One region of the Streptomyces sp. SD31 genome, then DNA from elsewhere that is predicted to be linked to it. Evidence: riboswitches for the same ligand, from Rfam matches in the RefSeq annotation. Region 1 holds a riboswitch; the other holds the start of a gene.
What was found. A riboswitch is a leader RNA that binds a small molecule or an ion and turns the genes downstream of it on or off. The one in region 1 is predicted to bind glycine.

Region 1 (14,792 bases):
TTCCGGGCCCAGTCGGCGCCGGACGGCTGGGCGGTCGCCGGGTACTCGGCGGGCGCGCACTGCGCGGCGAAGCTGGCCGTCGCGCACCCCGACCGCTACCGGGCCGCGGTCAGCATGTCCGGCTACAACGACCCCGCCGCCGTGCCCCAGTCGCTGGCCGGCAAGTCCCCGGCCCTGCGGGCCGCGAACAACCCGTACATGCTCCTGAAGGAGTCCCGTGTCCCGCCTCGCGTGGCGCTCTATCTGTCCGGTCAGCCGAAGGACGGGTACGAGGCGGCCCTGGCCCTCCAGCGAGTCGCGAAGGCGCCCACGACCGTGGACGTGGTGTTCATCCCGAGCAGCGCGGGCGGCCACACCATGGCACTGTGGAAGCCGCAGGTGGTCCCCGCGTTCCGCTGGCTGACCGAGGTGATGGGCACGCAGCCGCAGGTCCGTACGGCGCCGGGCTCCGGCGGGACTACTCCTCTCGCACCGTCGACCTCCGGTTCCAGGCACGCGGAGCTCGCCAGTGGAACCTCATCGCCAGCAGCCGCAGCACGAAGGCCGTGACGACCGCGAGGGCACTGGTGAACGGGTTCAGGGCGTCGTAGTGGAGGCACAGGACGACCATCGTGGAGCCGACGATCGCCGGGACCGCGTACAGGTCGCGGTCCCAACGCAGCAGTGACGGCACCTCGTTGGCCAGGACGTCCCGCAGCACACCGCCGCCCACGGCGGTCGCCATGCCCAGGCAGGCGGACGCGGTGAGGTTGAGGCCGTAGTCGTACGCCTTCGTCGTCCCGGCGACGCAGAACAGGCCGAGGCCCGCCGCGTCGAAGACGTTCACTCCGGTCTGGATGCGCTCCACGTGCGGGTGGAGGAAGAAGACGAGCAGCGCGGCGAGCAGCGGGGTGAGGAAGTACCCCAGGTCCGTGAAGGCGGCCGGTGGTACGGCGCCGATGATCAGATCCCGGAACAGCCCGCCGCCCAGGGCGGTGACCTCGGCGAGGACGGCGATGCCGAAGACGTCGAAGTTCTTGCGGACGGCCAGCAGGGCGCCGGAGATGGCGAAGACGAAGATGCCGATCAGGTCGAGCGTGTGCTGGACGGACGGGCTGAACAATTGCTGGAGCACTCGCACATTCTTGCGCAACCAAAGACCCCCGCCTTGCAAAGCAAGGCGGGGGCCCGAGTGCGGTTACTTGCTTTCGTCCTTGGAGGGCTCGGTGGAGGGCTCGGTGGACGGCACGGCGGACGGCTCCGTGGACACCTCGTCCGGCACCAGCGTCGCGGCCTCCTTGGCCACGGACAGCAGCACCGTGTCCTGCGGCTGCTGGTCCTCGAAGTTCTCCGGGTGGTGGCACGCCACCCGCTGGCCGGGCCTCAGCTCCGCCAGCGGCGGTTCCGTCGTCCGGCAGATCTCGGTCGCCTTCCAGCACCGCGTGTGGAAGCGGCAGCCGCTCGGCGGGGAGATCGGCGAGGGCACGTCGCCGCGCAGCAGGATGCGTTCGCTCTTGGTGCCCCGGCGCTTGGGGTCCGGCACCGGCACGGCCGACATCAGGGCCTTGGTGTACGGGTGCATCGGCGCCTCGTACAGCGAGGTGCGGTCGGCGAGTTCGACGATCTTGCCGAGGTACATCACCGCGATACGGTCCGAGACGTGCCGTACGACGGAGAGGTCGTGCGCGATGATCACGTACGTGAGGCCGAGCTCCTGCTGGAGGTCGTCCATCAGGTTCACGACCTGCGCCTGGATCGACACGTCCAGCGCGGAGACCGGCTCGTCGGCCACCACCAGCTTGGGCTTGAGCGCGAGCGCCCGCGCGATGCCGATGCGCTGGCGCTGGCCGCCGGAGAACTCGTGCGGGTAGCGGTTGTAGTGCTCGGGGCTCAGGCCCACCAGCTCCAGGAGCCGCTGGACCTCCTTCTTCACCCCGCCCTCGGGCTCTACGCCCTGGAGGCGGAACGGCGCCGAGACGATGCCGCCGATGGTGTGCCGGGGGTTCAGGGAGCCGTACGGGTCCTGGAAGATCATCTGGATGTCCCGCCGCAGCGGGCGCATTCCGGCCGTGCTCAGCCGCGTGATGTCCTGGCCCTCGAAGTGGATCGAGCCGCCGGTCGGGTCCTGGAGGCGGGTGATGACCCGGCCCATGGTCGACTTGCCGCAGCCCGACTCGCCGACCACGCCGAGCGTCTCGCCCTTGCGCACCTCGAAGTCGATGCCGTCCACGGCCTTGACCGCGCCGACCTGACGCTGGAGCACGCCCTTGCGGATCGGGAAGTGCTTCTGCAGGCCCTCGACCTTGAGGAGCACCTCTCGCTCGTCGGAAGCGGCGCCGGCTTTCGCCTCGCCGGATTTCGCCTCGCCGGTTTTCGCCTCGTCCGTCTTCTTCGTCTCACTCACAGCTTCGGCGCAATCTCTTCGGTCCAGATCCGCGTACGGTCCTCCTGCGAGAGGTGGCACGCGGAGAAGTGCCCGCCGCCGACCTGCTGGAGCTCCGGGCGCACGGTACGGGTGACATCGCCCTTGGGGATGTCCGCGTACGGGCAGCGGGGGTGGAAAGCGCAGCCCGAGGGGACGTTGATGAGGCTCGGCGGCTGGCCCTTGACGGGGATGAGCCGCTCGGAGGTCTCCCGGTCGATGCGCGGCATCGAGCCGAGCAGGCCCCAGGTGTACGGGTGCTGCGGGCGCTCGAAGACGTCGTCGACCGTGCCGCGCTCCACGCACCGGCCGCCGTACATCACCAGGACGTCGTCGGCGATCTCGGCGACCACGCCGAGGTCGTGGGTGATGAGGACGACCGCGGAGCCGAACTCCTTCTGCAGGTCCCGGATGAGGTCGAGGATCTGCGCCTGGACGGTCACGTCGAGGGCGGTGGTCGGCTCGTCCGCGATGAGCAGTTCGGGGTTGTTGACGAGCGCCATGGCGATCATCGCGCGCTGGCGCATACCGCCGGAGAACTCGTGCGGGTAGTTGTCGACGCGCTTGTCCGGCTCGGGGATGCCCACCCGGTCGAGCATCTCGACGGCCCGCTTGCGCGCGGTCTTCTTGTTGACGTCGTGGTGGACCCGGTACGCCTCCACGATCTGGCTGCCGATCGTGTAGTACGGGTGCATCGCGGACAGCGGGTCCTGGAAGATCATCGCCATGTCGCGGCCACGCAGCCGGCGCACCTCGTCCGGGGCGGCGGAAACCAGCTCCTTGCCGCCGAGCCAGATCTCGCCGGACATCCGCACGTTCTTGCCGCGCGCGCCGAGCCGGTGCAGGCCCATGATCGCCAGCGAGGTGACGGACTTACCGGAGCCGGACTCACCGACGATGCAGAGGGTCTTGCCCTTCTCCACCTGGAAGCTGAGCCCGTCGACGGACTTGACCAGGCCGTCGTCGGTCGGGAAGTGCACCTTGAGGTCACGGACCGCGAGGAAGGCGTCGGGCGCGTTCGCGGGCGAGGGCTCGCCCACGGCGGCACCGGTCTTGGACAGTTCGGTCACGAGAGCCTCACGCGCGGGTCGGCGGCGGCGTAGAGCAGGTCCACCAGGAGATTTGCGATCACGACGAAGAAGGCGGCGAGCAGGGTGACGCCGAGGATCGGGGGCAGGTCGTTGTCGGTGATGCCCTGCACCGCGTACTGGCCGATGCCGGGCAGCGAGAAGACCTTCTCGGTGATCACGGCGCCGCCGAGCAGCAGGCCCAGGTCCATGCCGAAGACGGTGATGATCGGGGTCAGCGCGGCCCGCAGCCCGTGGCGGGCCACGACATTGCGCTCGCGCAGGCCCTTGGCGCGGGCCGTGCGGATGAAGTCCTCGCTCATCGTCTCCAGCATGCCCGAGCGGGTGAGCCGGGCGTAGATCGCGGAGTACAGGAGGGCGAGCGAACACCAGGCCGGGAAGAGTGTGTTGGCCCATTGGGCCGGATTCTCTGTGAACGGCACATAGGTGCGGCCGAAGATCGGCCACTGGAAGGTGAAGAGGAACAGGGCGAGCTGACCCGTGAAGAACATGGGCAGCGAGACACCGGCGAGCGCGATGCCCATGAAGGTGCGGTCGAAGAAGCTGCCGGGCTTGAGCGCGGAGATCACGCCGATCACGACGCCGGACACCAGCCACATCACAGCGGCGCCGACGGCCAGCGAGAGGGTCACCGGAATGCGCGAGGTGAGTTGCGGCCACACCTCGACGTGGGTCCTGAAGGAGTAGCCGAAGCAGGGCGCGCTGCAGTGTGTGGTGGTGGGGCCCAGGTCGTAGGTGGCGCCGGCCACGATCCCCTTGATGAAGTGCCAGTACTGGACGTACAGGGGGTCGTCCAGACCGAGGTTCTGCTTGACCGCGAGGATGTCTGCCTTCGACGGACTCTTGCCGAGGTACTGCTGCGCGAGCTGGTCGGCGGTCTGGCCGGCGAGCCGTGGCAGCAGGAAGAAGATCGCGAAGGTGACCGCGGTGACGACCAGCAGCAGGATCACTGCCGCGAACGTCCGACGGAGGATGTACGAGATCACGGGGACCGGCGCCGGTGCCCGCGGGCTGCGAAGCCCACGGGCACCAAAGCCTTCACCTGCCTTCCGGGGCTACTTCTTGGTCGTGCCGATGTTGAGGTAGTCGTACTGACCGCTGAAGGCCGCCGTGGACACCAGGTTGGTGAAGTTGGCCGGGCGGTACAGCAGGACCTTGAAGTAGGTCAGCGGAACGAGAGCGGCCTGGTCCATCGCGCGCTTGTCGATCTGCGCGTACAGGCTGTTGCGCTCGGTCTCGTCCTCGGTGGCGATGGCCTTTTCCAGCAGCTCGTTGATCTGCTTGTCGTTGATGTACGAGAGGTTGGTGTTGCCGGACGCCCCGATCGCGTCACCGTGCAGGATCTGCTGCAGGAAGCCGTAGCCGGAGGGCCAGTCGGCACCCCACTGCATCATGTGCAGACCGATGTTCTGCTTCTTGTCGAACTCCGGCACACCCGCGTAGTCGGTGAAGTACTTGCCCGACGGGTACTGCTTCAGGCTGGCGTTGATGCCGACCTTCTTCAGCGAGGCGATGATCGCGGTGGCCGCGTCGATCTCCTGCGGGCGGTCGCTGCGGGCCGAGATGTTGGTGCTGATGCTCGACTTGCCGCAGGCCTTCAGCTGCTCCTTGGCCTTGGCGGCGTCGCCCTTGTTGCCCTTGGTGGCGTAGGCGTCCGCCTTCTCGTAGCCGGGGATGTCCGGCGGCAGGACGGTGGTGGCGATGTCACCGCGGATCGGGCCGCCCTCGGCGGTCTGCACGGAGACCTTGTCGATAGCGTACTGGACGGCCTTGCGGCACTCGACCTTGTCGAACGGCGCGACCTGCGTGTTGATCGCCATGTAGACCAGGCGGCCACCGAAGGTGTTGTCCGTGTTGGCCTTCAGCGAGGCGTCGTTGACGACCTTCGCCTGGGTCGCGGCCTGGACACCCGTACCGCCGAGGTCGATCGCCGTACCGGCCTGGACGTCCTGGTCGATGGTCTCGGCGTTGACCTTCAGCTTGACGACGATCTTGTCCGGGTACTGCTTGCGCAGCGGGTCCGTCTTCGGGTCCCAGTTCTCGTTGCGGACGAGGACGACCTGCTTGCCCTCCTCATAGCTCTGGAACTTGTACGAGCCCGAGGACACGATGTTCTTGACGTAGTCGATGCCCTTGTCCTTGGCCTGGGGCACCGGAGCCGTCTGCGGCGTCGCGACCAGGTAGTCGAACTCCTGGAAGGCGCGGTTGAGACGGAAGACGATCGTGTTGTCGTCCGGCGTCTCGATGGACTTCAGGCCCTCGGCGCTCTTGTCCTTGTAGGGGCCCTTGTACTTGTCGCCGCCCTCGAGGAACTGCTGGAAGTAGTTCGGGCCGAGCGAGAGCACGTCACGCGCGAAGTTGGAGCGCTCGACGGCGTACTTGACGTCCTTCGAGGTGATCGGTGTGCCGTCCTCGTACTTCAGGCCCGTACGCAGCTTGTACGTCCAGGTCTTGCCGCCGTCGCTGGGCTCACCGGGGCTCGCCGCGAGGTCCGGGACCAGCTCGTTGCCGGCCTCGCCCGCGGCGGGCTTGAAGGTCATCAGCGGGCGGGCGTAGAGCCGGCTGAGGTTGTACATGTACGCGTAGTACGTGTTGCCCGGGTCGAAGGAGTCCGGCACGTCCGAGTACTCGTACGTGACCGTGCCCCCCTTCTGGGTGGAGGCGTTGACGACACCCTTGGTCGCTGCGTTGGCCCCAGCCGACTTGTTTCCGTTCTCACTGCCGTCATCGGCCTTGCTGCATGCCGAGAGCAGCAGGCTCGCACTGCCGATAGCCGCCACTGCGGCCAGCGTTGACCTTCGCATGATGGTCCGCTTCCCCTCCATTGTCGGAAATCTGTTGGACTCGCACCGCGGCCGCGGGTCAGCGGCTGCGCGGGTCGAGAGCGTCACGGAGACCGTCGCCGAGCAGGTTGAACGCCAGGACGGTCACGAAGATGGCCAGACCGGGCACGATCATGTACTGCGGGTCGACCTGGTAATAGGGAACCGCCTGGCTGATCATGCCGCCCCAGGACGCCTGCGGGGGCTGGATGCCGACGCCGAGGAAGCTCAGGGACGCCTCGAAGAGGATGTTGGTCGGGATGAGCAGCGTCGAGTAGACGATGATCGGGCCGACGAGGTTCGGCAGCAGCTCCCGGAAGAGGATGTAGGGCCCCTTGGCCCCCATCCCCCGCGAGGCGTCGACGAACTCCCGCTCGCGCAGGGCCAGCGTCTGGCCGCGCACGATACGGCCCAGATAGGGCCAGTTGAAGAAGCCGATGACGAAGATCAGCACAGTGATGTGCAGCGGCAGGCCCTGCAGCCCGAAGGCACCGCCCTGCAGGGTGGCCGAGATGGAGATGGCGAACAGCAGGAGAGGGAACGCCAGGAAGGTGTCCATCATCCGGCTGATGATCGTGTCGACCCGGCCGCCGTAGTAGCCGGCCACCACGCCGAGGACCGCGCCGATCGTGTTGGACAGGATCGTGGCGCCGAAGGCGACGACCAGCGAGACCCAGGAGCCCTCGAGGATGCGGGTGGCGATGTCGCGGCCGAACTTCGGCTCCACACCGAGCGGGTGCTCCCAGCTCATGCCGCCGAAGTCGCCCTTGGGCAGCGAGGTGTTGGGGTCGATCAGGTCCTGGTTCAGGGCGTTCGGGTCCAGCCCGAAGAGGGCCTGGATGGGTCGGGAGAGCACCGCCAGCAGGATCAGCAGGATGACGATGACGCCTCCGGCGACGGCCACCTTGTCCTTCTTGAAGCGGGTCCAGGCGATCTGCCCGAGAGACCGGCCCTCGATCTGCTTGGACTCGACACCCTTCAGCACGGCCTCGGGCTGGGCCCCGGCCTGCGATCCGGTTGTCTCGATCGGTGCCGTCACGGTGAGATTGACCCCTCTCGGCCGACGGTTGTCGGCCCCCTGGCTGCCGCTGTAGCGGTTGCTTCCACTCGCACACAGGACCGACCTGGCCCGTGTCTTGCGGGGAGTCTTCAACGCTTTAGCGATCTGTTGCCAGAGTTGGCGGGGAAAGTATGCGCAACCGTGATGCTGTCTGGGGGGTTCCGTTATCCGAACAGTGGGTAGCGACGGCCGGACGCGGGCCAGTCGGGGCGTATGAGGATGGACCGGGACCTTCCGATCGTATCTACGCGCGGAGATCTACCTGCGAAACCGAAGTCGACGGGCGCTTACGGCTACGACAGCCGGGCTGCGGACTGAACAGTAGGTTAGCCGCCGGATGATCAGTAACGGCCCTGTGCCGGTGGGTAGCCGTAGCCGGCGGCCGGCGCCTGCGCGGGGGCGGGGGCGTGTGCCTCGCGGTCGTAGAAGGGGCGTGCGCTCGCCCGCATCCACATGGCGACCGGGTCGTACTCGTCCGACATCGCCACGGTCGACACCGGCAGCCCGTCCGGACAGGCGCCGATCGACTGCAGCATCATCGAGCGCACCGAGTCCACGGCGGGCGGGCTGGTGTCGTACACGTCGAGCCCGATGGCGAGGTACGGCGCGCCGAGCGCGGGCTGCACCCAGGCGCGGCGCAGGGAGCGGACGGCCGGGGTGCGGTGGGCGTTCTGCGCGAGCAGGGCGTAGAACTGCGGGATCTCGATGCCGGGCTCGGACAGACGCAGCGGGCCGGCGGGCTGGCGGTCCAGGCCGGTGGCGATGCGGCGCAGGTCGAGCCACGGGATGCCGACGCCGCCGCCCGGGGCGTGCGGGTTCAGCCAGAGACCGTAGTGGTCCGGGTAGAGGGTGCGGGCCACGTCGACTCCGTCGACCACCTCGTACGAGCGGTTCCAGCCGCTGGCCGACAGCTCCTGGGCGGAGGTGACGCACGGGGCGTAGCCGTGGCCGTCGACCTCCATGTTTCCGTACTGGGCGTCCGGGGAGCCGGCCTGACCGTGCCACAGCAGCATCCAGACCTGGCCGGTGGACGGGGTCGCGAGCGCGCGCAGGAGGGCCTCGTAGGCGTCGTAGCGCCCGGGCGTCACCTGGCGCAGCATGTGCTCGACCTGACCGGTCGAGGTGGTGCCGCTCGCGCTCACCATTACCGCCCCTTCGGGAAACGTCGTGACTCCGTCGGTTTGGCCGACCGAGTGATGAGCCCAGCTTAGGCGCTCCGCCGGGAGAGCCGTTGAGAGCTCGGGACTTGGTGTGGTCTGCGGGGTGCGGGTCCATTGTGGTGGGTCGCGCCCACGCGGCGGAGCCGCACATGTATACAGCCCCGCGCCCCTTTCAGGGGCGCTTCGTCCAGGGGGCGCTCAAAGGTCCCGCTGGTAGAAGGGACGCACCTTCTGGCGCATCCAGTCGATCACCGGGTCGTGGGCCACGTCCAACAGGACCAGGTTGACCGGCCACTGGGCCGGGGCCCGGCCCAGGGCTCGGGCGAGGGCGTCCATGGGGGCGGCGCGCAGGTCGCCCTCCCAGTGGGAGAGTTCCACGCCTATGAACATCACCGGGTCGGCCGTCTCGATCGCCGCCAGGCAGCGGCGGGCCGTCACGACCACGCCGGTTTCGGCGAACTCGGCCGACGCCGCCGCGAGGAAGTCGATCGGGTCGTCCTGCCAGTCGGGCTCGTAGAGCTTGACGCGGCCGCCGGAGTTGAGGCCGTCCAGCGGGGTGCGGCCCACCCGGCACAGATCGGCCACCGCCGCCGGGGGCAGCGGCACGCCGACCACGCCGTCCGGGTTCAGGGCGATGCCCACCTGTGGGGGCAGACCGCGGGCGAACTCCACGGCGGGGGCGACGGCGTACGACATATGGGAGCCGACGACCTGGCGGAACTGTTCCTCGGAGCTGAAGACCGGGACGTACGCCTGGCCTCCGATCTCCACCGTGGGCAGGTCCAGCGGGCCGCTGTGCGGGCCGCCGCCGCCCGGCAGGGGCACCCAGACGAAGCTGCGGCCCAGCACCTCGATGATCCGGCCGCCCGCCGAGGGCACGCCGAGGGAGGCCGAGAGCACCTCCTCCAGTTCGTTGCCGGGCCACCCGCCGTGTGGATGGGGGTGTGCCGGTGCCGGAAAGTCCGCGGGGAGATCCGCCGGGAGGTCCGCTGGGAAGTCCATCTACGCTCAACCGCCTGCTGTGAACCGCTGCTGTGGCTCAAAAGGCTAGCGGGTGACCACTCCGCGCAGGTCTACGGCCGCTCAGCCCGTGAAGTCGATCCGGCGCAGGACGTCCGCCGCCTCCCGGTCGATCAGCACCGCCGAGCCGCAGCCCTGGGGCAGATGGCCCTTCTCCACCGAGCGCAGCAGGCGGGCGGCCGCTCTGCGGTGGCGCAGGAAGGCATAGCGGGAGACGCCCCGGCCGCGCTCGCGCTGGCCCTCCAGGGCGGTGCCCGGAGGGACGTCGAGCAACAGCAGATGCAGGGTGCCGTCACGGCGGCGGGCCTCGCGGGCCAGCCAGCCGCGCACCCAGGCCTGCGTACCGCAGTCATGTACGACGACGCCCTCGCCGGAGCGCAGGGCTCGGCGCAGTCCGGCGTAGTGCGCCAGGCGGACCAGGGGGCGGTAGACGGCGTAGGGGAGGAAGCGGGGCATGCGGGCGGCCCAGCGGTCCCGGGTGTCCTGGGAGTCGATGCCGATGCCCTTCACGGTCCGGCGCATCAGCGTCGACTTGCCGCTGCCGGGCAGGCCGGTGATCACTACGAGGTCCTCGGGGCCGAAGAGCAGGGCGTGCGGGCTGTGGCCGGAACGCTCGCGCAGGTCGCGGACCACGGGTGCGAGGCGCGTACCGCGGGCTTCGGCGGCCGGGGCCGCGGGCTGCTTGGGCAGCGCGATGCCCGAGGTCGTGGCGTACGCCGTCGTGCGGTTCACCGTCATCGTCCTCCTCTGGGGTCAGGGGTACCCATCCCCACTGAGCGTAAAGAGAAGGTAATAGAGGATCTCTCGGTTTTTGTTCGCTTCCTGCCACAAGCCGGTTACAGACGTGGCCTGCCGCAGACCGGTCCCGGCATGCAATGATGTGCGCGCCAACTGCATACCGGCCGTTTGAATCCGCGCGGGAGAGTCCCTGGCAGTGCATCGCCGGGGCGCCGAAGGAGCAAGTCCCTCCCTTGAATCTCTCAGGCCCCGTTACCGCGCGGGCGAGGCACATCTGAAAAGCGGGCCGCTGTCTCCTTCGAGATGCGTGGCTCCACCCAAGGTGCAAACCGTGATCGTCCCTGTGGCGGTCGTGGCGAACCTCTCAGGTTCCGATGACAGATGGGGAGGAACGACCTCGCCCGTCATCCCTTGGGAGACAACCGTCCGATGAGCAGTACAGAAGAACTCCGTCACACCGCGCTCGATGCCCTGCATCGCTCGCTCGGCGCGACGATGACCGACTTCGCCGGCTGGGACATGCCCCTGCGCTACGGTTCCGAGCGCGACGAGCACAACGCCGTACGTACCAGGGCCGGCCTGTTCGACCTCTCCCACATGGGCGAGATCACCGTGACGGGGCCCGAGGCGGCTCAGCTGCTGAACTACGCCCTCGTCGGCAACATCGCCTCCGTCGGCGTGGGCCGCGCCCGCTACACCATGATCTGCCGGGCCGACGGCGGCATCCTGGACGACCTGATCGTCTACCGGCTCGCCGAGACCGAGTACATGGTCGTCGCCAACGCCTCCAACGCCCAGGTCGTGCTGGACGCGCTGACCGAGCGGAGGGCCGGCTTCGACGCCGAGGTGCGCGACGACCGCGACGCCTACGCACTGATCGCCGTCCAGGGCCCGGAGTCCCCCGGCATCCTGAAGTCCCTCACCGACGCCGACCTCGACGGCCTGAAGTACTACGCCGGACTGCCCGGCACCGTCGCCGGCGTGCCCGCCCTCATCGCGCGCACCGGCTACACCGGCGAGGACGGCTTCGAGCTGTTCGTGAAGCCGGAACACGCCGTCGAGCTGTGGCGGGCGCTGACCGATGCGGGCGAGGGCGTCGGCCTGGTCCCGTGCGGGCTGTCCTGCCGGGACACGCTGCGCCTGGAGGCGGGCATGCCGCTGTACGGCCATGAGCTGTCGACCTCCCTCACCCCCTTCGACGCCGGGCTCGGCCGGGTGGTGAAGTTCGAGAAGGAGGGCGACTTCGTCGGGCGCGAGGCGCTGGCCGCAGCGGCCTCCCGTGCCGAGTCGAACCCGCCCCGCGTCCTGGTCGGCCTGGTCGCGAAGGGGCGTCGCGTCCCGCGCGCCGGGTACCCGGTCGTCGCCGGCGGCGAGGTCATCGGCGAGGTCACCTCGGGTGCCCCCTCCCCCACGCTGGGCAAGCCGATCGCGATGGCGTACGTCGACGCGGCGCACTCGGCGCCGGGCACGGCCGGGGTCGGCGTGGACATCCGCGGCAGCCACGAGCCGTACGAGGTCGTGGCGCTGCCGTTCTACAAGCGGCAGAAGTAACGCCGCAAGCAGCACACTGGCCGGGAACCGGAAGCACCGGACTGGCCGAGAAGTACAGACCGACAGCGGCCCGTGCGTGACCCCGCGCACATTTCCGCTGCTCACGCACGTTTCCAGCAGTCCCCCATCCCTCACCACTCCCGCGCGTACAGGAGAATTCAGGCCATGAGCAACCCCCAGCAGCTGCGCTACAGCAAGGAGCACGAGTGGCTGTCGACCGCCGAGGACGGCGTCGCGACGGTCGGCATCACCGAGTTCGCGGCCAACGCGCTCGGCGATGTCGTCTACGCCCAGCTCCCCGAGGTCGGCTCGACCGTGACCGCGGGTGACACCTGCGGCGAGCTGGAGTCGACCAAGTCGGTCTCGGACCTGTACTCCCCGGTCACCGGCGAGATCACCGAGATCAACGAGGACGTGGTGAACGACCCGGCGCTGGTGAACTCCGCCCCCTTCGAGGGCGGCTGGCTGTTCAAGGTACGCGTCACGGAGGAGCCGGCCGACCTGCTCTCCGCCGACGAGTACGACGCCCACACCACCGGCTGAGGAGCCGTATCCCCCATGTCTGACAAGTCGCTTCTGAACACGCCCCTGCACGAGCTGGACCCGGCCGTCGCCGCCGCGCTCGACGCCGAGCTGGAGCGCCAGCAGTCCACCCTGGAGATGATCGCCTCCGAGAACTTCGCGCCGGTCGCGGTCATGGAGGCCCAGGGCTCGGTCGCCACCAACAAGTACGCCGAGGGCTACCCCGGCCGGCGCTACTACGGCGGCTGCGAGCACGTCGACGTCGCCGAGCAGATCGCCATCGACCGGGTCAAGGAGCTGTTCGGCGCCGAGTACGCCAACGTCCAGCCCCACTCCGGCGCCTCCGCCAACCAGGCCGCCCTGTTCGCCCTGGCCCAGCCCGGCGACACCATCCTCGGCCTGGACCTGGCCCACGGCGGCCACCTCACCCACGGGATGCGGCTGAACTTCTCCGGCAAGCAGTTCAAGGTCGTCCCGTACCACGTGGACGACTCCGGTCGGGTGGACATGGCCGAGGTCGAGCGGCTCGCCAAGGAGCACCGGCCGAAGGTGATCATCGCGGGCTGGTCGGCGTACCCGCGGCAGCTGGACTTCGCCGAGTTCCGCCGGATCGCCGACGAGGTCGAGGCGTACCTGTGGGTCGACATGGCGCACTTCGCGGGCCTGGTGGCCGCCGGTCTGCACCCGAACCCGGTCGAGTACGCGGACGTCGTCACCTCCACCACCCACAAGACGCTGGGCGGCCCGCGCGGCGGCATCATCCTCGCGAAGAAGGACTTCGCGAAGAAGCTGAACTCGTCCGTCTTCCCGGGCTTCCAGGGCGGCCCCCTGGAGCACGTGATCGCGGCCAAGGCGGTCTCCTTCAAGGTCGCCGCCAGCGAGGAGTTCAAGGAGCGTCAGCGTCGTACGGTCGAGGGCGCGAAGATCCTCGCCGAGCGGCTGACGGCCGACGACGCGCGTGCGGCCGGCGTGAACGTCCTGTCCGGCGGCACCGACGTGCACCTGATCCTGGTCGACCTGCGCGAGTCCGAGCTGGACGGCCAGCAGGCCGAGGACCGGCTGCACGAGGTCGGCATCACGGTCAACCGCAACGCCGTCCCGAACGACCCGCGCCCGCCGATGGTGACGTCGGGCCTGCGCATCGGCACGCCCGCCCTCGCCACCCGTGGCTTCGAGGCCGACGACTTCGCCGAGGTCGCGGACGTCATCGCCGAGACGCTCAAGCCGTCCTACGACGCCGAGTCCCTCAAGGCCCGAGTCAGGGCCCTGGCGGACAAGCACCCGCTGTACCCCGGTCTGAACAAGTAGTTCCTTTTTGTGGGGTGTCCCGCACACTCGTAGGAGAACGGGACACCCCACCCCCTGGCACCACCCCCGTATTGAGGAGTCCCCCCGTGGCCATCTCGGTCTTCGACCTGTTCTCGATCGGCATCGGCCCGTCCAGCTCCCACACGGTCGGCCCGATGCGCGCGGCACGCATGTTCTCCCGCCGCCTGCGCAACGAAGGCCTGCTGGACTCCGTCGCGTCCGTACGATGCGAGCTGTACGGCTCCCTGGGCGCGACCGGCCACGGTCACGGCACCCCCAAGGCGGTGCTGCTCGGCCTGGAGGGCGCCTCGCCGCGCACGGTGGACGTGGAGACGGCGGACGAGCGGGTGGAGGCGATCAAGGAAGCGGGCCTGCTGCGTCTGCTCGGCGAGCGCGACATCCCGTTCTCCTTCGACGACGACCTGATCCTGCACCGCCGTAAAGCACTCCCCTACCACGCGAACGGCATGACGATCTGGGCGTACGACGCGTCCGGTGGGGAGCTCCTGTCCAAGACCTACTACTCGGTGGGCGGCGGATTCGTCGTCGACGAGGAGGCGGTCGGCGCGGACCGCATCAAACTCGACGACACGGTCCTGAAGTACCCCTTCCGCACGGGCGACGAACTGCTGCGCCTGACGCGGGAGACGGGCCTGTCGATCTCGTCGCTGATGCTGGAGAACGAGCGGGCCTGGCGCACGGAGGAGGAGATCCGCGCGGGCCTGCTGGAGATATGGCGGGTGATGCGGGAGTGCGTGTCACGGGGGATGTCGAGGGAGGGCATCCTGCCGGGCGGCCTGAAGGTTCGTCGCCGGGCGGCGAACACGGCCCGCAAGCTGCGCTCCGAGGGCGACCCGAAGGCGCTCGCCATGGAGTGGATCACGCTCTACGCGATGGCCGTGAACGAGGAGAACGCGGCGGGCGGCCGCGTGGTGACGGCCCCGACCAACGGCGCGGCCGGGATCATCCCCGCGGTCCTCCACTACTACATCAACTTCGTGCCGGGGGCGGACGAGGACGGAGTCGTCCGCTTCCTGCTGGCCGCCGGCGCCATCGGCATGCTCTTCAAGGAGAACGCGTCCATCTCCGGCGCCGAGGTCGGCTGCCAGGGCGAGGTGGGCT
Region 2 (14,792 bases), on a different contig from region 1:
GAAGGGCTCCGCCCGGCCGGGTACGCCAGGGCGGAGCCCTTCCTTCACCTGCGTCTGTACGTCAGCCCTCGTACGCGTCCAGCGGCGGGCAGGAGCACACGAGGTTCCGGTCGCCGAAGGCCTGGTCGATCCGGCGCACCGGCGGCCAGTACTTGTCAGCGGCCGCGACCCCGGCCGGGAACACGGCCTCCTCACGGCTGTAGGCGTGCTCCCACTCCCCGCCCAGCGCACCGGCGGTGTGCGGGGCGTTCCGCAGCGGGTTGTCGTCGCCGGGCCACTCACCCGTTCCGACCTTCTCGATCTCCGCACGGATGGCGATCATCGCCTCGCAGAACCGGTCGAGTTCGGTCAGATCCTCGGACTCGGTCGGCTCGATCATCAGCGTCCCGGCCACCGGGAACGACATCGTCGGCGCGTGGAAGCCGTAGTCGATGAGCCGCTTGGCCACGTCGTCGACGCTCACACCGGTCGCCTTGGTCAGCGGCCGCAGGTCGATGATGCACTCGTGCGCGACGAGCCCGCCGGGCCCGGTGTAGAGCACCGGGTAGTGCGGCTCCAGTCGCTTGGCGATGTAGTTGGCGGACAGCACAGCCACCTGCGTGGCCCGCTTGAGCCCCTCGCCGCCCATGAGCCGGACGTATGCCCACGAGATCGGCAGGATCCCGGCGGAACCCCAGGGCGCGGCCGAGATCGGCCCGACGCCCGTCTCCGGGCCGGCCGCGGGCTGCAACGGGTGGTTCGGCAGATACGGCGCCAGGTGCGCACGCACACCCACGGGCCCGACCCCCGGACCGCCACCGCCATGCGGGATGCAGAAGGTCTTGTGCAGGTTCAGGTGCGAGACGTCACCACCGAAGTGCCCCGGCTTGGCAAGCCCCACCAGGGCGTTGAGGTTGGCGCCATCGACGTACACCTGCCCGCCGGCCTCGTGCACCTGCGCGCAGATGTCGGCGACATGCTCCTCGAACACACCGTGCGTCGACGGGTACGTGATCATCAGCACCGACAGCTCGTCCCGGTACTGCTCGATCTTGGCCCGCAGGTCCTCGACGTCGATCTCGCCGTCCTCGGCGGTCTTCACGACGACGACCTTCATGCCGGCCATGACGGCGCTGGCGGCATTGGTCCCATGGGCGGAGGACGGAATCAGACACACGGTCCGCTGCTCGTCCCCGTTGGCCCGGTGGTATCCGCGTACGGCGAGCAGCCCGGCCAGCTCACCCTGCGACCCGGCGTTGGGCTGCAGCGACACCTTGTCGTAGCCGGTGACCTCGGCGAGACGTTCCTCCAGCTCACGAATGAGGGTCAGATAGCCCTGCGCCTGCTCGGCCGGCGCGAAGGGGTGCAGCTGCCCGAACTCCGGCCAGGTGACCGGCTCCATCTCGGTCGTGGCGTTGAGCTTCATGGTGCAGGACCCGAGCGGGATCATGCCGCGGTCCAGCGCGTAGTCGCGGTCGGCGAGCCTGCGCAGGTAGCGCAGCATCGCGGTCTCGGAGCGGTTCTGGTGGAAGACGGGGTGCGTGAGGTAGTCGTCGCTGCGCAGCAGCCCGCCCGCGAGCGCGTCCTCGGTCACCGCGTCCAGCGCCTCGATGTCCCCCTCGACCTCGAACGCCCTCCATACAGCGCCCAGTTGGGCCCTCGTGGTGGTCTCGTCGCAGGCGACGGACACGTGGTCGGCGTCGACGAGGTGCAGGTTGACGCCGTTCTGCCGGGCGGCGACGACGATCTCGGCGGCCTTCGCAGGCACGCGCACGGTCAGCGTGTCGAAGTAGGAGCCATGCACGACCTCGACCCCACCCGCCGTGAGACCGGCGGCGAGGATGGAGGCGTACCGGTGCGTCCGCCGGGCGATGCCCTTCAGCCCCTCGGGCCCGTGGTACACGGCGTACATCCCGGCCATGACAGCGAGCAGCACCTGAGCCGTACAGATGTTGCTGGTGGCCTTCTCCCGCCGGATGTGCTGCTCACGCGTCTGCAGGGCCAGCCGGTACGCCTTGTTCCCGTCCGCGTCCACGGACACACCCACGAGCCGCCCGGGAAGGCTGCGCGCGAACTTCTCGTGCACGGCCATGTAACCGGCGTGCGGCCCGCCGAAGCCCATCGGCACACCGAACCGCTGCGTCGTCCCGACCGCGATGTCCGCCCCGAGCTCACCGGGCGACTTCAGCAGCGTCAGCGCGAGCAGATCGGCGGCGACGGTGACGAGGGCGCCGAGCTCATGTGCCTGCTCGATGACGGGCTTGATGTCCCGTACGACACCGGAGGCGCCCGGGTACTGAAGGAGCACGCCGTTGATCTCACGGGAGGCGACGTCGGCCGGAATACCGCCACTGAGGTCGGCGACGACGACCTCCACACCGGCCGGCTCGGCCCGGGTCTCGATCACGGCGATGGTCTGCGGCAGCACATCCGCGTCGACCAGGAACAGCCCCTTCTTGTTCTTGCCCATGCGCCGGGACAGGGCCACGGCCTCCGCCGCCGCCGTCCCCTCGTCGAGCAGCGAGGCACCGGAGGTCGGCAGCCCGGTGAGTTCGGCGACCATGGTCTGGAAGTTCAGCAGGGCCTCGAGCCGCCCCTGAGAGATCTCCGGCTGGTACGGCGTATAGGCCGTGTACCAGGCAGGATTCTCCATGACGTTCCGCAGGATGACCGGCGGCGTGAAGGTGCCGTAGTACCCGAGCCCGATCATCGAGTCCAGCACCTGGTTGCGATCGGCGAGCGACCGCAGCTCGGCGAGCACCTCGGCCTCGGTACGCGCCCCCGGCAGATCGAGGGAGTCGGCATTCTTGATCACATCGGGCACCGCGGCGGCGGTGAGCTCATCGAGCGAGCCGTACCCGACGTGGGCCAGCATCTTGGCCCGAGCCTCATGGTCAGGACCGATATGACGCTGCTCGAAAGGGATCCCCTGTTCGAGCTCTGAGAGCGGAATGCGATGGGCGGTCATTACGGAGGCCTCCTGGTCTGACACGACCTTCGAGGGGCACCACGGCACGGGTACCCGGACGGCCTCCCCCTCTGTCATCTCAACCTGAGAGCTTCACCGGGATCGCCACAGGGCTCCCGGCTTTCACCGTCGGTGAGAGCGGGAGCCGTCGACACCCGCCCTGCTTTCCAGAGTGACCTCGTCCGTGCGGTACGTGAGCCTGAGAGATTCCGGGGAGGATTTGCTCCTTCGGCGCCTCCGGATGGTGTCCGGAGGACTCTCCCGCACGGGGTCAGCAGCCGCTAGCAAGCCTACCAGCGGGGTCAACGCACGAACCTTCGAGTGGCCGCGCTCACCAAAGTGCCTTTTCGTAGTGCTTACGGATGAGTTGCGACCAAGTGGAGGGCCCGTGCAGACCGACATCGATCCGCGCAATCTGATCGGCCGCAAGGCCTTCGACCGCAACGGCACCAAGATCGGCACCATCGACGAGGTCTACCTCGACGACGCGACCGGAGTGCCGGAATGGGCCGCGATACGCACCGGCCTGTTCTCCCGGGACGCCTTCGTCCCCCTGGAGCCCAGCGAACTGGTCGAGGGCACCCTTCACGTCCCCTTCGACCGCTCCCTGATCAAGGACGCCCCCGACTTCGGCGTGGGCCGCCATCTCTCCCCCGAACAGGAACTCCAGCTCTACCACCACTACGGCCTCGACGTGACCCCTCCCTCCCCACCCCCGGACCGAGACTTCGGCAACTTGGCAGGCACGGAGACCCCAGAAGACAACGGGCCCAGAACAAGCCACCCCCACGCCTGACCCCACACGACCACACCACGCAGCTACCCCACGGCCCCCGGTGCGTCCTGTGGTGTCCGCACTCATGTCGGTGGGGCGTCTGCTCGCGGCGGACCCGCGTGCCCCACCCGCGTCCACCCTTACCGGACGCACCGCCCGAGTGCCCATCGCTGCGTCCCCTTCGTCCCCTTACAGGAACGCGCCGCCCCAGGCCGTCCTGGAGCGCCGTCCGCTGCTATGCAGGCTAGGGCGGCGGTGTCTCCCGGAGCTGCGCGAAGCTCTACCCATGCTGTGGCAGGCCGTCCTGTAGGGGCATACGCGGCGGCTACGCACGCTGGGGCGGGCCGACCGGTAGGCGCGCCCGTTGCTATTGGCTGCTGGGGCGAGCTGCGGTCCGCCCGGCGAGCGCAGCTCTACCGGCGCCTCTCCGGAACGAGCCGTGCGTAGCCTGGGACAGCCCTTGTGCACGTGCGGCGCGGACGAACCGCCCCCATCAAGCCATAGCTGCGGGCGCCGCAACGGTCGCGCCGCCGCCCTCACGCGCAGCGCACGCAGCTGCGGGCAGTCGTGCCGCTGTGGCGGCACGGGTGGGCGCAGCGGCACCGCCGGCGCGGGCAAGCGCCCCCACCCTCACGGCGACCCCGTGGCGCCCCCACGCCGGGCAGGCAACCGCACGGCAACCTTCCACCCCCGCCCTTCCTATCCAGACGCCACAGGCACCTCCCCCACGCCCCCACCATCCCCCTTCGGCAGTCCGACATCCCCCGCCTCTAAAACCCCACCAGCCCCGGAGTCCCCGCGCCCCCCACTCCCTCCATGTCTCCTCCGCACCAACGGCAACGGATCCGCCGCCTCCAACCCCGGATCGTCAACCCGAAACGTCCGCACCCGCCCCGGCTCCGACGACTCCGGCGTCTCAAACCGCACCGTCACCCGCCCAAGCCCGCTCCCCTGCACCCACCCATGCCCATACTCGGCATGCCGCACATCGTGCCCCGCAGGCCACCGCCGCTCGACAGGCACAGCCTGCCGTTCCTCCGCAGGCTCCTCATGATCGTCGCCCTCCTCCTCGGAGTGCTCGACCAGCTCCCCCGCGGCTTGCGCGAACAGATCCTCCTGCGTGTAGTCGGCCAACCCACTGACTCCAACCCCCAGCAGCCGCACACCCCCCGTCGTGTCCACGGAATCCAGCAGCCGCGCCGCAGCCTCCCGCACCACCGCCGGATCATCCGTGGGCCCACGCAGCGTCTCGGAACGGGTCAACGTGGAGAAGTCGTACCGCCGCACCTTCAGCACGATGGTCCGCCCGGACAACCCCGCCCCCCGCAACCGCCGCACACAACGATCGGCGAGCCGCTGCACCTCCAGCCCCACCCGAACCCGGTCGTGAATGTCCACGTCATACGTGTCCTCGACCGACACCGACTTGGCCTCCCGCTCGGCCACCACCGGCCGCTCGTCGTGCGCCAGCGCCATGGCGTACAGGGCATGCCCATGAGCCTTGCCCAGCAGCCGAACGAGCTCGTCCTCACCCGCCTCGGCGATCTCCTCGACCGTGTGGATCCCGGCACGCCGCAGATGGTCCCCCGTCGCCGGCCCCACCCCCGGCAACGTCCGCACGGACATCGGCCCGAGCAACGCCCGCTCGGTCCCGGGCTCGATCACCACCAGCCCATCGGGCTTGGCCTGCTCCGAGGCGATCTTCGCCAGCATCTTGGACGCGGCCAGCCCCACCGACCCCGCGAGCCCCGTGACCGCCCGTATGTCGGCGCGCAGCTTCGCCCCGACCAGCCGCGCGGATCCCTCGTCCCAGGCCGCTCCCCCGGCCTCCAGATCCACGAAGGCCTCGTCCAGGCTCAGTGGCTCCACCAGCGGCGACAGCTCCCGCAGCAGCGCCATCACCTGCTCGCTGATGTCACGGTAGATCCCGAAGCGCGGCACGAGATACGCGGCATTCGGCGCCAGTCGGCGTGCCTGGGCCATGGGCATCGCCGAGTGAACCCCGAACACCCGAGCCTCATAGGACGCGGTGGCCACGACTCCCCGCGGCCCGAGCCCGCCCACGATCACGGCCTTTCCGCGCAGGCTCGGCTTGGATGCCTGCTCCACCGAGGCGTAGAAGGCATCCATGTCGAGATGCAGGATCGTAGGCGCGTTCCTCACATCTACGATGCTGCCTCACGCCACTGACAATGCCCTGCTACGACCGCCTGGCCCGCGACCCGCCGGAAACTCGCCCCACCCGCCACAACCCCCGCGAGGCACCTCCGCGAAGGCCGAACAAGCCACAAGGACCGCTCAGCCGGCCCGGTTACGCCGCCGAGCCAGCTCGTCGGCCGGATTGTGCCCGACCAGCGTCTCCCCGGTGTCGATGCGCTCCCCGTGCAGCTGCGACAAGGCACTTTCCACGTCCCGCCACACCACACCCACGGCGATCCCGAAGATCCCCTGTCCACCCTGAAGCAGCGCGTGGACCTCGTCCGGCGAGGTGCACTCGTACACCGTCGCACCGTCGCTCATCAGCGTCATACGCTCCAGATCACTAAAGCCCCGCTCCCGCAGATGCTGCACCGCGGTACGGATGTTCTGCAGCGACACACCGGTGTCGAGGAACCGCTTGACGATCTTCAGGACGACGACGTCCCGGAAGCTGTAGAGCCGCTGGGTCCCCGACCCGTAGGCGGGCCGCACGCTCGGCTCAACAAGGCCGGTGCGCGCCCAGTAGTCCAGTTGCCGGTACGTGATGCCGGCGGCCGCACACGCCGTCGGACCGCGGTAGCCGATCTGCTCGGTCTCCATGGACGCCGCCCCTCCGCCGCTGCTCGGCACGGCCGTCGGTCGCTGCGTAGCGTGATCGGCCGCACTGCCCTGAAGCGGGCTCTGAAGCGGGTACGGGCCGCTCGCCCCGAAATTGCGTCCGGGGGCACCCCCAGCCGTACCGTCGCCGCTGCTTCTCACGCCGACCTCCGTCCTTGACCTGCCTTCTCGACGGTAGGCAGTCACCAGGGGTGCGTCAACGATCGCCACACTCGGCACGCCGAGTGATAATCACCCTAGGAGTGGTTTCCCGTACCCCACCGCGGGGAAAGGCTAGCCGAATGCGCTCGGAGCAGTGCGTAGGACGCTCGCGCTCGCCGCTGGCAAATACCGGCATTTGAGCCGGAACCGACTGTGGGCCGCACGACCACGGACCGCGAGTCCGCCGGGCCGCCGCCCACGTCGCCTCACTGACTGCTGGTACCGAAGTCCTCGGGCGAGATCTGATCGAGGAACTCGCGGAACTTCTCCACCTCGTCCTCCTGCTCGTCCGGGATCGCGATGCCCGCGTCGTCGAGCACTCCGTCACTGCCGTAGATCGGCGTTCCGGTGCGCAGGGCCAGCGCTATGGCATCGGACGGGCGGGCGCTCACCTCGACACCGCTGGCGAAGACCAGCTCGGCATAGAAGACGCCCTCACGCAGGTCCGTGATGCGTACCTCGGTGAGCTCCTGGCCGACGGCCTCCAGCACGTCCTTGAACAGGTCGTGGGTCAGCGGTCGCGCGGGGGCCATGCCCTGCTGGGCGAAAGCGATCGCCGTCGCCTCCCCCGGCCCGATCCAGATGGGGAGGTAGCGGTCGCCTCCCACTTCGCGCAGGAGCACGATCGGTTGGTTGGAGGGCATTTCGACCCGGACACCTACGACATCGAGCTCGTTCACACAGCAACCCTAGGCCGTGCTCGGGACGTTTGGGTAGTCGGGCCGAGAACGGGTGGCCGATCCGGCCTTCCTCGGGTAGGCCGGCTCAGGGCAGCCGTACCCCGAGAGCGGTCTGCACCAGCGCGGCGTGCAGCTTCACCGTGAGCCCCGCGAGCTCCTTCGCACGCGCCTCGGCGTGTGCCCTGGTCTGCGGATTGCGGTGCCGCCTCAGCGGGGCCACCACCTGGTCCACGAGCCCGGCCTCACGGTCGGCGGCGCCCTTCATCACCCGCAGATGCCTCGGCTCGATCCCGAAGCGCCCCAGCTCGGCGACGAGCGAGGCCACGGTGACCGCCTCCGCGTCGTACGCCCCGTCCGGCAGCGGAGTAATCAGCCCGTACGACTCCCACTCCTCGAGCTCCTGCTCACCGATCTCGGCGGCGGCGAGCAGTTCGTCCCGCCCGATCCGGGCCGCGGTACGCCTCTCGGCGGGCTCCAGGACTGCTTCGCCGTCCCGCTGACGGCCCACGGTCGGCAGCGGCGCGGCCTCCCCGCGCTCCATGGCGTCCAGGTGCTCACGGATCACCCTGAGCGGCAGATAGTGGTCCCGCTGCATCCGCAGTACGTGTCCGAGCCGCTCGACGTCCTGCGCGCTGAACTTGCGATACCCCGAGGGGGTCCGCTGAGGCTCGACGAGGCCCTCCGACTCCAGGAAGCGGATCTTGGAGATGGTGATGTCAGGGAATTCCTCGCGCAGCACATTCAGCACCGTGCCGATACTCATCAGCCGACTGTCCGTGGCGGCGATGCCGTGCCCGGCACCGCCGCTCGGTGATTTCAGCATGGACCTTCCCTGGGTCTCCCCGGACGGCCTCCGGGGGAGGGTCAGTAGCCCCGCTGGCTCGCGTAGAACACCAGACGGTACTTGCCGATCTGGACCTCGTCGCCGTTGTTCAGAGCGACCTGGTCGATCCGCTCACGGTTGACGTACGTACCGTTCAGACTGCCGACATCGGCCACCGTGAACGAGCCGTCCGGGCTGCGACGGAACTCCACGTGCCGACGCGAAACCGTCACGTCGTCCAGGAAGATGTCGCTCTGCGGATGCCGCCCAGCCGTGGTCAGATCGCTGTCCAGCAAGAAGCGGCTGCCCGAGTTCGGCCCCCGGCGCACCACCAGAAGCGCGGAACCCAGCGGCAGCGCGTCGACGGCCGCCTGAGCCTCGGGAGACAGCGCCGGGATCTGCGTCTGGCCGGTGGCCTCGGCGTCGTAGGCCTCGAGGCCTGAAATGGAGATCGTGGAGGTCGTCTCGGACGGGCGCTCGGCGGCCGCACCGGCCCGCAGCGGCGCGCCGCAGTTGGAACAGAAGCGGCTGTTCTCCGCGTTGCGGTTACCGCACCTCGTACACACCAGGGCCGACATCGGGGAAAACCCTCCACCCGTACTTGAGGTTGACGGTTGCCCGAAACCTATGCCGCCGGACTGGGCAGGGTCAACTGACGGCGCGCCCTGACCACCGGGAATGTCACCGCCCGGCCCAGGCACCTGGTCCCTGAACAGCGGGCGCTGGCCTTCCTCGTCCCCCTGTGCGCGATGACGAGCGGTGGCATTGTCCCTGCCCTCTCGCGCGCTCTTGCCGAACAACTTCGCAAACAACTTCACGGGCGATTCCCCTTGACCGAAACAGACCCGCCCGTGGGGCAGGACGAACCCTGACTGCACTCTCCGAACGACCCGGACATCCTCACAACGTCCGTCTCCACCAGACAGTTTCCACCACGCACCACCCATTCGGTGCGCCGACCCCCCGCAACCTCATGCCCTCGCCGGATGTCCCCCATGCACCCCCGGTTCACTGGGAGGACGACCGAGCGTAGTCAGGCCGCTTCGCCGCTCGCAAGGCGTCCACGACGATCTTGTCCGATCGCTCGATGGTCACGGTGGCCTGCTCCTTCTCGAGAGTCTGCACCACGCCTCCAGGGATGTTGAGCGCTGGTTCGAGGTCCTGCGGTTTGCCGATGACCTTGAAACGATAGGGCGCGGTGATCTTGTTCCCGTCGACGCTCACGCTGTTGCCGGAATCCGTCAGATAGGTGTCCGCGACAACGCGCACGCCGTTCACTTGGATCGCCTCCGCGCCTGCCGCGCGCAACTCCTGGATCGCGTCGAGCAGCATGTCCGCCTCGACCGTCCCCTTCGTGTCGTCGATGGTCATCGTGATGCCGGGTCCCTGCGCGGCCACCGTGCCCGCCAGAATGCCGAGTTGCCTCTCCTTCTCGACCGTCTGCTTGCGGGCCTCCTCGGCCTGGTTCGAACTGTTCTCCAGTTCGTCGCGCTGCTTCTCGAGACCTTGCTTCTCGTCCTCAAGACGCTGAGTACGGTCGTCCAGTTCATCGAGGATGCGAACTAGATCTTCCTGACGTGCGCCTCGCAGGGCACTGTCACCGTCGCTGTTGGAGGCGACCTGGACGGCCAGGCCGAAGCCGAGGCCGAACAGCAGCAGGGCGACGATGAGTTGGGCCCGGGTCACGCGCGGCGGCCACAGTCCCTTCGCCAGCCGCTGGCGCCCGGTGAGCCCGCTCCCCTGCTCCTCGGTGGCGTCCACGGCTTCGGACGCGTCGGAGGCGTTGGCAGCCGGCACCTCTTCGGGCAGTTCCTTGCGCAACCTGTTCTCGGGCTTCTCGTCGTGCTTGCTCATCGGCCTCACGCCCGGAACACGTGCCGGCGAATCGCCGCGGCGTTCGAGAAGATACGGATGCCGAGCACGACCACGACACCGGTGGACAGCTGGGCGCCCACGCCCAACTTGTCGCCCAGGAACACGATCAGCGCGGCCACGACCACATTGGACAGGAACGACACGACGAAGACCTTGTCGTCGAAGATCCCGTCGAGCATGGCCCGCAGACCTCCGAAGACGGCGTCGAGAGCCGCCACGACGGCGATCGGCAAGTAAGGCTCGACGACCGCCGGAACCTCAGGCCGGACCAACAGGCCGGCCACGACTCCCACGACGAGGCCCAGTACGGCGATCACGATGTGCCCTTCTCGGTTTTCTCGGTGTTCGGCTGTGCTGTACGTACGATCACGCTCGGTGCGGCGGGCAGGCGGAGGTCGTCCTGCACGGAAATACTGGTCCTGACCCCGAAATTCTCCTGCAGGGCGTGCAGATACAGGCCGTCGGCACTGTCCTGGAACCTGGAGCTGAGCCGCTCACCGTCCCCCACCGCGAGCACCGTGTACGGCGGAACCAGCGGCTTGTTGTCGACCAGTATCGCGTCACCCGCGGCCCTGATCGCCGACAGGGCGGTCAGGCGCTGCCCGTTGATCGAGACGGCCTCGGCACCCGACTCCCACAGTCCGTTGACCACACGCTGCATGTCCCGGTCGCGCACCCGCCCGGTGTCGGAGAAGCCGGACGTCCCGCGCGGTTCGCCGTCGCCGCCCGTGCTGGCTTCCTTGGCGTCGTTCACGACCAGCTTGACACCGGGCCCGTGCACCTCGACTGCGCCCGCCAGGATGCCCACGAGCTCCGCCTGGTCACTGTCGCCGGTCGTCTTCAGCGCCTCGCGCTGCCGCGCGCTCACATCCTCGCGCAGCTTGTCGACGCTCTCCTCCAGCTTGTCCGCCGCCGCGGTCTCACGGTCGATGCGGTCGATCAGTTCCTCGCGCTCCTTGGCCATGACGGGCGCCGCGACCCGCGCCTGCGCCGCTCCCACAGTCACCACGAGCGCCGCCAGCACCAGCCCGGCGGCGAGCCCGAGCTTCGCCCTCAGCGTCTTGGGCAGGCCCCCGTCCCCTGCGGCCTTCTTGCGAGCGGCGGCCTCGGCGTACCCGTCGTCGAGGCTGTGATCCATGACGTTGGTGAGCAGCGACATGGACGCGTCCGGGCGCGAGGGGCGCGTGGGTGTGCTCCGAACGGGGGGCTGCGGCATGCCGCACATCGTCGCACGTCGCGGCCGATACCTCCGAATGGCCCCACACCGGCGTGCCGGACAGGCCCCCTGGGGATGCCTGTCCGGCACGCACGCGCGTACTGGGCGCCTAGCGGCCGGCGCTGTCCACGACCGCCGCCCACTCGTCGAGCAGGGCCTGCGCGGACGCGTCGTCCGGCCCTTCGGCCCACAGACGGGTGACCGCCTCGGCCGGGTCGGGCAGCACCATCACCCAACGCCCGTCGGTCTCCACGACCCGAACGCCGTCGGTCGTGTCGACAAAGCGATCTCCGGCCGCCTCCACGACCCGCCGCATCACCAGTCCCTTGACGGCCCAAGGAGTCGCAAGATCCCGCTTGATGACATGCGCCCGCGGAATCCGCGCGTCGATCTGGCTGAGCGTGAGCTGCGTCCGGGCGACCAGCCCGATCAGCCGTACGAAGGCCGCCGTACCGTCGAAGACGCTGCTGAACTCAGGGACGATGAACCCGCCCCTGCCGTCCCCACCGAAGATCGTCGTGTCATCACCACCGACCCGCGTCAGATCATCCGGCGAGGTGGTCGTCCACTCCACCTGTGTCCCGTGATAGGCCGCCACCTGCTCGGCGATCCGCGTGGTGGTCACGGGCAGCGCCACCCGCCCGCTGCGCCGCTCCGCAGCCACGAGGTCGAGCATGACGAGCAGGGCCCGGTCGTCCTCGACGATCCGCCCCTTCTCGTCGACCAGCGAAAGCCGCTCACCGACGGGATCGAACCGCACTCCGAACGCCGCCCGCGCGGACGCCACGATCTCTCCCAGCCGCACCAAGCCGGACCGCCGAGCATCCGCCGACTCCGTGGGCCTGGACTCGTCGAGGCCTGGATTGATGGTCAGCGAGTCCACACCGAGCTTCCCGAGCAGGCTGGGCAGCACAAGCCCAGCGCTGCCGTTGGACGCGTCCACGACGACCTTCAGCCCCGACTCCGAAATCCCGGTCGTATCGACGTTCCGCAGCAACGACCCGGTGTAGGAGTCGAACACACTGGCCGGGAAATACAGGTCCCCGATCTCGCCCGGGAACGCACGCCGGTACTCCTGCCGTGCGAAGACCCGGTCCAACTTCCGCTGACTACCCTGCGACAGGTCTGCACCCTGCCCGTCGAAGAACATGATGTCCACGGAATCCGGCACCCCGGGCGTCGTCCGGATCATGATCCCGCCCGCACTGCCCCGCGCCGTCTGCTGCCGCGCCACAGGCAGGGGTACGTTCTCCAGATCTCGTACGTCGATGGCGCTGGCCTGCAGCGCGGAAATGACCGCCCGCTTGAGCGCCCGGGCACCGCGGGAGTGGTCGCGGGCCGTGGTGACGGTGGACCCCTTCTTCAACGTCGTCGCATAGGCGCCGGCGAGCCGCACGGCCAGCTCAGGCGTGATCTCCACGTTCAGGATTCCAGAGACACCCCGAGCACCGAAGAGGTGCGCCTGGCCTCTCGACTCCCAGATCACCGAGGTGTTGACAAAGGCGCCGGCCTCGATGGTCTTGAACGGATAGACGCGCACGTTGCCCTGGACGATCGATTCTTCACCGATCAGACACTCGTCACCGATGACCGCCCCGTCCTCGATCCGGGCGGCACGCATGATGTCGGTGTTCTTCCCGACGACACAACCACGCAGATTGCTGTGCTGCCCGATATACACGTTGTCGTGCACGACAGCCTTGTGCAGGAAGGCACCGCTCTTGACGACGACGTTCGAGCCGACGACGGTGTGCTCCCGGATTTCCGCACCGGCCTCGACCTTGGCGTAGTCCCCGATGTACAGCGGCCCTCGGAGAACGGCGTCGGGATGCACCTCGGCGCCTTCCGCCACCCACACACCCGGGGAGATCTCGAAACCGTCGATCTCGACGTCGACCTTGCCCTCCAGGACATCGGCCTGCGCCTTCACATAGCTCTCGTGAGTACCGACGTCCTCCCAGTACCCCTCCGCGACATACCCATAGATCGGCTTGCCCTCCTTCATCAGCTGCGGGAAGACATCGCCGGACCAGTCCACAGGCACGTCTGCCTCGACATAGTCGAAGACCTCCGGCTCCATGACATAGATGCCGGTGTTCACGGTGTCCGAGAAGACCTGCCCCCAGGTCGGCTTCTCGAGGAAGCGCTCGACCCGGCCTTCCTCGTCGACAATGGTGATGCCGAATTCCAGTGGATTGGGCACACGCGTCAGACAGACGGTGACCAGCGCGCCCTTTTCCTTGTGGAAGTTGATCAGCTCAGTGAGGTCGAAGTCAGTCAGGGCATCACCGGAGATGACGAGGAAAGCATCGTCCTTCAACGCCTCTTCGGCGTTCTTGACGCTTCCGGCGGTACCGAGTGGCTTCTCCTCATTGGCATAGCTGAGCTCCATTCCGAGCTCTTCACCGTCACCGAAGTAGTTCTTGACCAGGGAGGCCAGGAACTGAACAGTAACGACGGTCTCACTCAGCCCATGCCTTTTGAGCAGCCGCAGAACGTGCTCCATGATCGGCCGGTTGGCCACCGGCAGGAGCGGCTTGGGCATGCTTGAGGTCATGGGGCGAAGGCGTGTGCCTTCGCCTCCGGCCATCACGACGGCCTTCATGTCGGAAGCGTCCTCCTATAAGAGACGACGGTCTAGCCGACTTCACCCGTCCAGATTGTCCCGCACTTTTCCGCCGCGGGCCATCGAGCCGCTACGCCCGTTCAATCCGCGAGTTCAATCGGCCATGGCGTCCGCACGGACCAGGCGGCGGACCTGTACCACGTAGAGGACTCCTGCCCACCAGTACAGCGTTGTACCCCATCCGGCGAACGCCCATCCGAAAATAGCAGCGAGTGACGCGATCCAGCCACTTCCGTCACTGAGCAGCAACAGCGGGAAGGCATACATCAGGTTGAACGTAGCCGCCTTCCCGAGGAAGTTCACCTGAGGCGGCGGATAGCCATGCCGCCGGAGGATGCCCACCATCACCAGCAGAACCAGTTCTCGCGCCAAAAGTACAGCGGTCAACCAGACTGGCAGAATCTCGCGCCAGGTGAGACCGACCAAAGTCGAGAGAATGTAGAGCCGATCGGCCGCCGGATCAAGAAGCCGGCCGAGGCTGCTGATCTGGTTCCAACGCCGCGCGAGCTTGCCGTCGAGGTAGTCACTGACGCCGCTCAGAGCCAGCACCAGAAGCGCCCAGCCGTCACTCTTCGGCCCACCGAACTCAGGCCTGAGAATCAGCCACAGGAACAGCGGCACCCCCAGGAGCCGCGCCATGCTGAGGATGTTGGGGATGGTGAGTACCCGGTCCGTCTGAACACGGGTCTCCTGGACCTCCACCCGGGGGCCTCCTGTGGGAAACGTACTTACGATGCCCCCTGACCCTACCTCAACGCAAAAAAGCTCTGGCTCTCGGGCTGCGTGCCCAAGAGCCAGAGCTCTAAAAGGAGTTCGGCGGCGTCCTACTCTC

Region 2: linked by a shared signal. The riboswitch ahead of gcvP (aminomethyl-transferring glycine dehydrogenase) and the one ahead of gcvT (glycine cleavage system aminomethyltransferase GcvT) in region 1 are both predicted to bind glycine.

The regions. Positions count from the first base shown of each region.
Region 1 is NZ_JBQHCX010000024.1:42,166-56,957, reverse strand. It holds gene ACTMVF_RS38790 (alpha/beta hydrolase) at 1-549, shown strand, start outside; gene ACTMVF_RS38785 (trimeric intracellular cation channel family protein) at 458-1,114, opposite strand; gene ACTMVF_RS38780 (ABC transporter ATP-binding protein) at 1,178-2,383, opposite strand; gene ACTMVF_RS38775 (ABC transporter ATP-binding protein) at 2,380-3,471, opposite strand; gene ACTMVF_RS38770 (ABC transporter permease) at 3,468-4,475, opposite strand; gene ACTMVF_RS38765 (ABC transporter substrate-binding protein) at 4,545-6,293, opposite strand; gene ACTMVF_RS38760 (ABC transporter permease) at 6,352-7,350, opposite strand; gene ACTMVF_RS38755 (enhanced serine sensitivity protein SseB C-terminal domain-containing protein) at 7,713-8,513, opposite strand; gene ACTMVF_RS38750 (enhanced serine sensitivity protein SseB) at 8,730-9,533, opposite strand; gene ACTMVF_RS38745 (AAA family ATPase) at 9,615-10,289, opposite strand; glycine riboswitch at 10,459-10,557, shown strand; glycine riboswitch at 10,558-10,680, shown strand; gene gcvT (glycine cleavage system aminomethyltransferase GcvT) at 10,719-11,840, shown strand; gene gcvH (glycine cleavage system protein GcvH) at 12,006-12,383, shown strand; gene glyA (serine hydroxymethyltransferase) at 12,399-13,670, shown strand; gene ACTMVF_RS38725 (L-serine ammonia-lyase) at 13,757-14,792, shown strand, end outside.
Region 2 is NZ_JBQHCX010000017.1:242-15,033, reverse strand. It holds gene gcvP (aminomethyl-transferring glycine dehydrogenase) at 62-2,947, opposite strand; glycine riboswitch at 3,125-3,221, opposite strand; gene ACTMVF_RS31415 (PRC-barrel domain-containing protein) at 3,336-3,743, shown strand; gene ACTMVF_RS31410 (DNA polymerase IV) at 4,422-5,885, opposite strand; gene ACTMVF_RS31405 (MerR family transcriptional regulator) at 6,021-6,680, opposite strand; gene ACTMVF_RS31400 (bifunctional nuclease family protein) at 6,947-7,420, opposite strand; gene ftsR (transcriptional regulator FtsR) at 7,506-8,243, opposite strand; gene ACTMVF_RS31390 (FHA domain-containing protein) at 8,285-9,190, opposite strand; gene ACTMVF_RS31385 (DUF881 domain-containing protein) at 9,252-10,097, opposite strand; gene ACTMVF_RS31380 (small basic family protein) at 10,103-10,435, opposite strand; gene ACTMVF_RS31375 (DUF881 domain-containing protein) at 10,432-11,343, opposite strand; gene ACTMVF_RS31370 (sugar phosphate nucleotidyltransferase) at 11,444-13,939, opposite strand; gene ACTMVF_RS31365 (CDP-alcohol phosphatidyltransferase family protein) at 14,054-14,662, opposite strand; rRNA gene rrf (5S ribosomal RNA) at 14,772-14,792, opposite strand, start outside.